2 regions of the Cupriavidus sp. 86D6 genome follow, and region 2 is predicted to be linked to the other one. Evidence: predicted binding sites of a transcription regulator. Region 2 holds the regulator's gene; the other holds the start of a gene.
The links. Region 2 encodes sigma-54, which starts transcription at its own class of promoters, with help from an activator protein. Its sites were predicted from a motif close to TGGCANGNAANCTGCTTT; they were not measured.
Positions count from the first base shown of each region.

Region 1 (4,939 bases), on a different contig from region 2:
GGCCGCGCGCACGATCAGCGCCTCGTTTTCCTGCCGGATGCGGCCGCCGGGCGGGCCGGACCGGGGCTCGATGCCGCGCGCCGGCGACGGCGCGCGCGCCAGGGCATCCATCACTTTGTGCCGTAGAGCCGGTCGCCGGCATCGCCAAGGCCCGGCACGATGTAGCCGTGCTCGTTCAGCTCGCTGTCGATGGCGGCGGTGACGATGGCCACGTCGGGGTGGGCGGACTGCAGCGCGCGCAGCCCCGGACGCGAGGCGATCAGGCAGACGTACTTCATGGTGGTCACCCCGGCCTCCTTGAGCCGGTTGATCGCCGCGATGGCCGAGTTGCCGGTCGCCAGCATCGGGTCCACCACGATCACGAAGCGCTCCTGGATATCCTCGGGCATCTTGAAGTAGTACTCGATCGGCTCCAGCGTCTCGGGGTCGCGATACAGGCCGATATGCCCCACGCGCGCCGCCGGCAGCAGGTCCAGCATGCCGTCCAGGAAGCCATTGCCGGCCCGCAGGATCGACACCAGGCAGAGCTTCTTGCCCGACAGCACCGGCGACTGCATAGGCGCGATGGGCGTCTTGATGGCGATGGTCTCCATGGCCAGGTCGCGCGTGGCTTCGTAGGTCAGCAACTGGCTGATCTCGCGCACCAGGCGGCGGAAGTTGTCGGTGGTGGTGTCCTCGCTGCGCACCAGCGTGACCTTGTGCTGGACCAGCGGATGGTTGACCACCATCACGGCGGGCGCCGCGCTGGCTTCCGTTTCGGCAAAGGCCTGGACGGCCGTGGGTACGTCCGACATGTCGTTCATGGTGCGCTCCTTGGTCATCCGAAATTCGCCTGGCCGGGCGCGACGGGCCCCGGGCCCGCCACGCTCTGGCTGCCTGTCAGTCAGGACTGCCGTGCAATGCCGCGTTGCCGCTAGAACACCGTGCCGTCGCTCTGGATCGCGAAGGGCGGCGGCCCGCCCGGCGGCCGGCGCTGTGCCGCGATGCGGCGGCCCGCCGCCCACGTGCCGCCTTCCAGCACGCGCGCCAGCGGAAAGTCGGCTTCCTTGAGACCCAGCGCCTGGCGCACCGCATCGGCCACGAGGTCGAGCCCCGTCACGGTCAGTGCGCGCCACTCGACGATCTCGGGTTCGTCCACGGTATGGGTCCGGCTGGCGAACTCGCCGTCGCGCGGCACGGTCAGCTCGAAGTCATAGAGCAGCCCGCCGTTCCGGTATTCGGGCAGCCCGGTCAGCGCGTCGAGCCCCACCACCACCAGGCCGCCATCCTCCAGCGGCTCCAGCAGCGAATAGGTCAGCCACTGCGTGAGCTTGTGGAATGGCACCAGCCCGCCGGGCGCTGCCGGATGCCGCCAGCAGTCACCGAGCGACACGCCATCGATCTGCACGCGTCCCGGCCAGACCGGGCCCAGCGCCACCAGCAGCGTGCGCAGCACGAAGCCGGCCTCGATGCGGTTGTCCTTCGCATGCGCAGCCAGGTAGTCGAACAGGTTGCCCAGCCGCGCCGGCGTGCCGAAGACTGCCGGGGTGGCCTGCATGACCTCGCCCAGCCGCCGCAGCAGGCCGGCACGCCCTTCCAGGCCCACCAGCGGGTTGTGCTGCGCCACCTGGAAGGCCGTGGCGATGGTCGAGGCATCGATACGGGCCAGCCGCTCGGCATCGGCACGCAGCGGATCGCCCGATTCGGCCGAGAAGCCGCCCCGGGCAAACAGGTCGAAGCTGGCCACGCCGAGCCCTTCGGAGCGCGTCAGCATCATGTCGCTGGCCGGGTCGCGATAGCGCCAGTCGGGGCCTGCGCCGGCATCGAGCAGCACGCTCGGGATCACCAGGTCGATGCCGATGCGCGCCCGCTCGGCACAATGGTCGGCGCCCGACATGCCGGCGCGCTCGCACAGGATCTGCCAGCGGTTGATCGATTCCTGCCCCGGCCCGCCACTCTCGAAATGGCGCCAGCGGCTGTGGTAAGGCACCTGGAGATCGGGGTAGCGCCGCCGGATGGTGGCGGCCACGTAGTCGGCAATCGCGTGGATACGGTCCGGGTGCCAGGTAAACAGTTCAGACTCGCCGGATGCGACGAATTCGGTCACGACCGCGCAATGCGTGCGCACCGCTTCGCCGCTCAGCAGTGCGGAAGCGGGATGATCGGGCGGCACCGGGCTGTGCCAGCCGCTGCCCGTGCCGGGTTCGTGTCCGGTCGTACCTCCTGCGGAATACTCGTTCATTCGTTCAACCCCCTGCCCTTTGCCAGGGCGAGTTCGTTGGCATCCGGCGGCGTGTAGCTGGTGAAGTAACCCGCCGCCACCTTCGCATCGATTTCCACGCGCGCATCGGCCGGGATCAGCGCCTCGGGGATGGGCACCTGCTCCACCACCTCGATCCCCTGCGCCGTCAGCGCGCCATGCTTCATGTTGCTCATCGAGGCCCAGCGGTCGATCCGCCGGATCCCGAGCCAGTGAAAGACATCCGGCATCAGTTCCTGGAAGCGCATGTCCTGCACGCCGGCCACGCACTCGGTGCGCGCGAAATACGTTTCGGCGCGGTCGCCGCCTACCTGGCGCTTGCGTGCGTTGTAGACCAGGAACTTGGTCACCTCGCCCAGCGCGCGGCCTTCCTTCCGGTTATAGACCACCAGCCCGACGCCGCCCTGCTGGGCCATCTCGATACAGACCTCGATGCCATGCGCCAGGTAGGGCCGGCATGTGCAGATGTCCGATCCGAATACGTCCGAGCCATTGCATTCGTCGTGGACGCGGCAGGCCACCCGGGTCTCGGGCTGGCCCAGCTTGCTGATATCGCCAAAGAAATAGAGCGTCATGCCGCCGATAGGCGGCAGAAAGACCTTCAGGTCCGGCCGCGTGACCAGTTCCGGGAACATGCCGCCAGTCTGCTCGAACAGGCTGCGGCGCAGGATGCTCTCCTTGATATCGAACCGGCGCGCGATGCCGGGCAGGTACCAGACCGGATCGATGGCGGCCTTGGTGACGCGCACATCGCCGTTGGGATACAGGATGTCGCCATCCGGGGCCAGGCGGCCCGCCGTGATGGCGGCCAGCAATTCCGGCATGTTGATATGGGCGCGCGTGATGGCGATGGTGGGCCGGATGTCGAACCCGGCGGCGATGCGGTCGGCAAAGACCGTCGATACCAGATGGCCCCACGGATCGAGCGATACGATCTTGTCGGGGTCGCCCCACTGCGCATGGGGGCCGATCGGCTCGGCCGGCGCGGTGTCCGTCAGGTCGGGGCGATGCGCGCGCTGCAGGCTGCCCGAGGCCACGGCCAGCGCCCGGTAGATCGCATAGGCCCCGGCGTGCGTGCCAATCACGTTGCGCTGGGTCGGGTCGGTCAGGCTGGCGATCACGGGCCCCCGCCCGGCCGCCGTGGGCGCGCCCCAGTGGATCGGCTCGGCCGGCTTGTCGCGCCGCGCGTGCGAGGTCAGGACGATATGGTCGGACATGGTCGCCTCCCCGGTATGAAACCGGAACACGAATCCTGACCAGATGGTCAGGTTTATGTGTTCATAGTAGGCAACGTTCGTGCCAACGCCCAAGTGGGGTTGTTACCGTCCGTGGCATCCCGTACGCACCGGCGGCGTGCCTCGATGCGGCGCCCCGCAGGGCGCGTGCGGTACATCCCGGTGCAGCGCGCACCGGATTCCGGCGCGCCCCGCATCCGGCGTCGGCACCAACAAAAACGGCACGTTCGGTCGAACGTGCCGTTCTGGCGTTGGCATTGCGGGAGGATCAGCCTTCCGCCCGATGACCGAGGCGCCCGCGTCCCCACTGGGGCAGATCGGCCGTCAGCCAGTTCACCAGCGCACGCACCGGGCTGGCGGCCTCCACATAGCGGTGGAACAGCGCGCCGGCGACGTTACTGGCGACCCACGCCAGCCCCATGCCCAGCGCGTTGAGCCCGGGCCGGCCCGGCACCAGGTGGGTGACCACCGCATTGACCACCAGGCACACCGGAAAGTGCACCAGGAACACCGAATAGGAAATGCGGCCGAAATACGCGGTCAGGCGACCGGCGGGCCAGCTTTCCAGCCAGCCGCCACGACGCGAGACGGCCAGCAGCAGCGCCGTGGCCAGCGCCACCGCGATCCGCAGGCGGAAGTCCACCGCCAGCGCGGCCATTCCCATCGCGGCCAGCGCCAGCAGCGGCATGAACGAGCGGCCCGGATTCGACGCCCAGTAGGCCAGCGATCCCATGCCGTAAGCGCCAAAGAAATAGACGGCCCAGATGTCCCACGTGGCATCACGGTTGAACCAGAACAGCGAGGCCATCGCCAGCACGCCTACCATCGGCACGCCCAGCGGCAGCCCATCGCGGGCCACGGCGCGTGCCAGCCACAGCGCCAGCACCATCAACGCGAACAATTGCAAGTCGATGGCGATATACCAGACCCCGGCGGACAACGCGTCCACATCGAGGATGTTGTGCAGCAGCAGCACATGCGCGACGAATTGCGCCAGGTGCGGCGCGGCCGGGATGGAATCGTGCTGCATCCAGGTGCGGGCGATGGCGGCACCGGCAATCGCCACCAGGATGGCCGCGGCAAACGGCACCACCAGCTTCTGGTAGCGGCGCCAGATGGTCTGCAGGGGGCTCGCCACGGTCAGACGGCCGCCTGGCGCCAGGCTGCGCGCGGCCAGGAATCCGCTGATGACAAGGAAAACCTGCACGGCTATGCGCGCGTAGTCGGCCAGCCAGCCGATCAGGCCGGGCGCCAGGGTCTTGGCAGCATCGGACATCGGTCCGTAGAACGCCAGGTGGTGCAATACGATCAGCTGCGAGCTGACCGCCTTCAGAGCGTCTACACACGCCAGACGGGAAGGACGGGGGCTCATTTGTTATTTGCGGGGGTACAAAGTGGGCCGAATTGTACCCGCATCGGTGCATTCATCCGTCGATGGGCAGGTAACCGGCCCCGTAACGCTTGT
Region 1 is NZ_JBYPSB010000023.1:43,870-48,808, forward strand. It holds gene AC3G88_RS28015 (TetR family transcriptional regulator C-terminal domain-containing protein) at 1-111, opposite strand, end outside; gene upp (uracil phosphoribosyltransferase) at 111-803, opposite strand; gene AC3G88_RS28025 (URC4/urg3 family protein) at 914-2,221, opposite strand; gene AC3G88_RS28030 (GTP cyclohydrolase II) at 2,218-3,456, opposite strand; gene AC3G88_RS28035 (acyltransferase family protein) at 3,743-4,846, opposite strand.
Region 1: AC3G88_RS28030 (GTP cyclohydrolase II) is a predicted target of sigma-54. The motif match lies at 3,524-3,541, and genes of this name have one in related genera.

Region 2 (4,939 bases):
GATGCACGAGAAGTCAGGTTGGCGATACGGCGCACAAATGCCGTCCCGCCGGATGGGGCAATTCAGGATATCGAGTGCTTGGTGGACGCCCGCATTGGAACGTCCGGCTCATTATAGAGCAGGGCCACAGCGCGCTTGTGCACTGCAGCGCCGGCGCCGCGGGTGGTGCCGCGGATTGGCCGGCCGGATTGCCCACCCGGATATTGCCGCCGGCGCCCGCATGATCTTCCGTCACGTGGCCTGCCGTTCGGGTCACCGGGACCGTTCTGCCTGTCGTTCTTGTATGGCGCAGCATACACCGAGCCGCGCAAGATGCGAACACCCCCGGCAAATCAATTGGTTTCGGCCGTGGTGGGAAGGTAACGGAGAATGTCAGCCCGACGCGGGCGCGCAGCCATCAAAAAAGCCGCGCAGATGCGCGGCTTTGCTCTCTTCCTGTCAGTCCTCTCGGGGACGCTGACGTCCGCCTCGAGGGGCAGTCAAGGATTTGCCAGCCTATTGTTGCTGTAGCTGGGCTTCAGCCATCTGGTACTTGACCGCTTCCCGGTCATGACCCTGCACGCGGTCCTTGTAGCGGATCACCTGCCGGTCGAGCTTGTCGACCAGACAGTCGATCGCAGCGTACAGGTCTTCATGGTGCGCTTCGACGAAGATGTCCTTGCCCTTGAGATGCAGATTGATTTCCGCGTACTGACGCTTGTCCTTTTCCTTGTGGTTGTCGACAGATAGCAGCACGCTCACGCCAATGACCTGATCGAAATGCCTGACAATTCGCTCCAGTTTCGTTTCCACATACTCACGCAGCGGCGGCGTGATGTCGAGGTGGTGTCCACTGATCTTGAAGTTCATAGCGCTTCTCCTTCTGAAAGAGCCGCACCAGGCAGGCGGTTGCGGCTCGGCTACAAAGACTTGCGGAGATTGACTGCGGGGATCTTCAGTGCTTCGCGATATTTGGCCACCGTGCGGCGTGCGACCACAAAGCCCTGTTCGCCCAGCAATTCGGCGATGCGGCTGTCGGAAAGAGGATTCCTGGGTTCTTCGGCTCCTATCAGTTGCTTGATCAGCGCGCGGATCGCCGTGGAAGAGGCCGCGCCGCCCGTCTCCGTGGAGACGTGGCTACCAAAGAAGTACTTCAACTCGAAAGTACCCATTGGCGTGGCCATGTATTTGTTCGTGGTCACCCGGGAAATGGTCGACTCATGTAAACCGAGTGTATCGGCAATTTCCCGCAAAACCAAGGGCCGCATCGCTATTTCGCCGTGCGAAAAAAAGTTCTTCTGACGCTCCACAATTGCCTGCGCCACACGCAGGATCGTGTCGAATCTTTGCTGGATGTTCTTGATAAGCCACCGCGCTTCCTGCAGCTTTTGCTGCAGTCCCGCAGCCCCCGCTTCGCCTTTTGCACCGCGCAAGATCTGCGCGTACATGTCGTTGATGCGCAGGCGCGGCATCACATCCGGATTCAGCTGGGCAATCCAGCCGCTGCCGCTCTTGCGCACGAACACGTCCGGCACCACGAAATCGGCCTCGGGGCGGCTGTACGCATGTCCTGGGTACGGTGCCAGCGAGCGGATCAGGTCGTGCGCCGCCTTTAGTGCAATTTCGTCCACCTGCAGCGCTTTCTTGAGGCGCGTGTAATCCCTGACCGCCAGCAGTTCAAGATGATGGTTGACGATGGACAGGGCCAGTTCGCGCTGCGGATGCTGCAGCCGTTTCAATTGCAGGCTCAGGCATTCGGCGGCATTGCGCGCGCCCACGCCGGGCGGATCGAAGCTCTGCAGCAGCGTCAGCATCGCCTGCACTTCTTCCACCTCGAATTCGAGTTCTTCGGGCAGTTCGGTGCAGATTTCCTCGAGTGACGCACTCAGGTATCCGTCGTCGTCGAGCGATTCGATCAGGAAGATGGCCAGGCCCTTGTCGCGCGCCGAAATCTTGAGCGGCGTCAGCTGTTCCATCAGGTACTCGCGCAGCGTGGGGTCCGCGTCACGCAACTGCATCGGCGTCTTTTCGTCTTCGTCGTTCTGCGGGCGGCGCGCGAAGTCGTCGAGGCTCCAGTCGTTGCCGTAGTCCTCGGCACCGGAATCGCTGAAGCCTTCTTCCTCGCCGCCGGACGCATGTTCGCTGCGATCGTCGCCGTTGGCCTGCGGTTCGGACGGGGCCGGCGCCGGGGCGCTTTGCAGATTAACGGAGCCGTCAGCCGCCACGCGCAGCGGGCTTTCGATCCAGTCGTTCTCGCGTTCCAGCAGCGGGTTTTCCGTCAGCGCCTGTTCCACCTCCTGTTGCAGTTCGAGCGTGGAAAGCTGAAGCAGCCGGATGGACTGCTGCAGTTGCGGCGTGAGGGCCAGATGTTGGGAGAGGCGGAGCTGAAGCGAAGGTTTCATGCGACCTATTCTATGCGCATCTTTCCGTTGTTGGAACGGAATTTGCTACAACCTATCGCTTCGGCTTCCTGATCGGCAACGGCTTTGAAATAGCCGTGGGCAAGTGCGGTAAAAATGACCTGCCGATGACCTGCCGATGACCTGCCGATGACCTGCCGATGACCTGCCGGAAACCTGTCGGCAGTGTGGCCGCGGGGGCGGCCGCGCCTTACATGCGGAAGTTTTCGCCCAGGTAGACGCGGCGTACCGACTCGTTGGCGATGATTTCCTCGGGCTGGCCGGCGGCCAGCACGGTGCCTTCGCTGATGATGTACGCGTGGTCGCAGATGCCCAGCGTTTCGCGCACGTTATGGTCGGTGATCAGCACGCCGATATTGCGCGCCTTCAGGAAGCTCACGATGCGCTGGATTTCGCCCACGGCGATCGGGTCCACGCCGGCGAACGGTTCGTCGAGCAGGATGAAGCGCGGGGACGACGCCAGCGCGCGCGCGATTTCCACGCGGCGGCGCTCGCCGCCCGACAGCGACAGCGCCGGGTTGTTGCGCAGATGGGCGATCTGCAGGTCGTCGAGCAGCGAATCCAGGCGGCGTTCGATTTCGGCCTTGGGCAGCGGCTTGCCGTTTTCCACCTGCAGTTCCAGCACCGCGCGGATGTTCTCTTCCACGTTGAGCTTGCGGAATACCGACGCTTCCTGTGGCAGGTACGACAGGCCCATGCGGGCGCGTTCGTGGATGGCCAGTCCGCTGATGTGCTCGTCGTCGAGCACGATGTCGCCTTCGTCCAGCGCCACCAGCCCCACGATCATGTAGAACGACGTGGTCTTGCCGGCGCCGTTGGGGCCCAGCAGCCCCACCACCTCGCCGCTTTTCACGTCGAGCGATACGTCCTTGACCACCGTGCGCGTGCCGTAGCGTTTCTTCAGGTGACGCACGACCAGCGTGCTGCTGTCGGTGCGGACGGCGGATGCGGAGGACGTGGCAGAGGCGGTGAGCGTGGCGGAATCGTTCATCAGGACTGGCTGGAGGTAAGGCGTTAAGGCTTGGGCGCGGTGGACGGCTTCAGATCCAGCGGTGCGCCCGCAGCGGCGGGGGCGCTGGCGTCCGAGCGCGGCGACAGCACCGCGCGCACGCGGCCCGACGTATTGCCGGCCGTGGTGTTGTTGTCGCCGCCGGTGGCGGTGTAGTACTCGTTGCGGCTGTCGTAGGTGATCACGGCGCCGCGGATCTCGTCGATGATCTTCGCGCCCACGCCCGACACGCGCGCCGCGCGGGCATGCCCGATCAGCTTGTTGATCTCGGACTTGCCGTCGTATTCGATGCGGTCGCCCCAGCCGTCGATGTACTCGTCCACGCCGTCGCGCTTCTGGCGGATATACGCCTGACGGCCGGGCTTGGACGTGGCGATGGCGTACTGGTAACCCTCGGGGTCGGTGCGCAGCTCGGCCGCGTCGGACTTCAGCACCATGGTGCCCTTGGTCAGCACCACGTTGCCGGTGAGGGTGTAGATCTGCTTGACGTCATCGTAGCTGGCGTTGTCGGCCTCCAGCACCAGCGGCTTGCCCTGGTCGGCGCGCTCGGCAAAGGCCGGCGCGGCCAGCGTCAGGCCGAGGGCGGCGATGGACGCCAGCAGGGCGGGCGCGAGGCGGCGACAGGGCGATGTCGTCAGGGATGCAGTCATGTTTGGCGAATGGTGAGATAAAGACGGCGGCCAGGATGCGCCGGAGCGTTTGCGTCCCCCGGGGTCACTGGGTCCTGGCCTGCCCCTGCGGCGGGTTCATGATGATGGTGCCGCGTACGTTGCCCAGCAATTGTACTTCGCGGGTGACGTTGTTGAAGATCATGCCGTTGGCCGTCATGACCGACGGGCCGCGCGTCAGCTCCACCGCCTTGTCGGTCTTGACGATGTCGTCATTGACCAGCAACTGGAAGTATTGCGATGCCGCGGTCATGCGCGGGTCCTTGGACGGGTCGACGCCGGCCTGGCGGACCACGAACGCATTGCCGTAGAGATCGATGATCGAGCCCTCGGCGTTCATGGTGCCGCGCTGGGAATTGGCGGTGACCGGTGGGCGGTCCGGCTCGTACGAACGCATGGCCGGGGTGGTCACCTCGTAGGTCTGGTCGTCCTCGAAGTGCACCATCTTCACGCCCGTGAAGCGCAGCTTGGTGGTGCCGTCCTCGGCCAGTTCGGTGGCCGAGAAACGGTCCATCCAGTAGTCGGGCTCATGGCGCTTGACGCGCGACTGCTCGCTGGCCTCGCGCGGCGAGTTCAACTGCACCAGCCAGAACGTGCTGCCGGCGACGATGGCCATCAGCAGCAGCGGCAGCAGCCGCATGATCATGCCGGTGAGTCTGGACAGGAAGTCCGGCATCGTTCAGATGACCTTGGCGCGCGTCAGGTCATGGATATGGAGCGCGCCCACCAGGCGGCCGTCGCCATCGACGACGAGCAACTGGTTGATGCGGTTCGTTTCCATGATCTGCACGGCTTCCACGGCGAGCTGGTCAAGATGGACCGTACGCGGGTTGTGGTGCATGACCTCGCCGATCGGCACGGTC
Region 2 is NZ_JBYPSB010000013.1:20,397-25,335, reverse strand. It holds gene hpf (ribosome hibernation-promoting factor, HPF/YfiA family) at 496-849, opposite strand; gene AC3G88_RS22800 (RNA polymerase factor sigma-54) at 900-2,381, opposite strand; gene lptB (LPS export ABC transporter ATP-binding protein) at 2,590-3,390, opposite strand; gene lptA (lipopolysaccharide transport periplasmic protein LptA) at 3,414-4,058, opposite strand; gene lptC (LPS export ABC transporter periplasmic protein LptC) at 4,123-4,752, opposite strand; gene AC3G88_RS22780 (KpsF/GutQ family sugar-phosphate isomerase) at 4,756-4,939, opposite strand, start outside.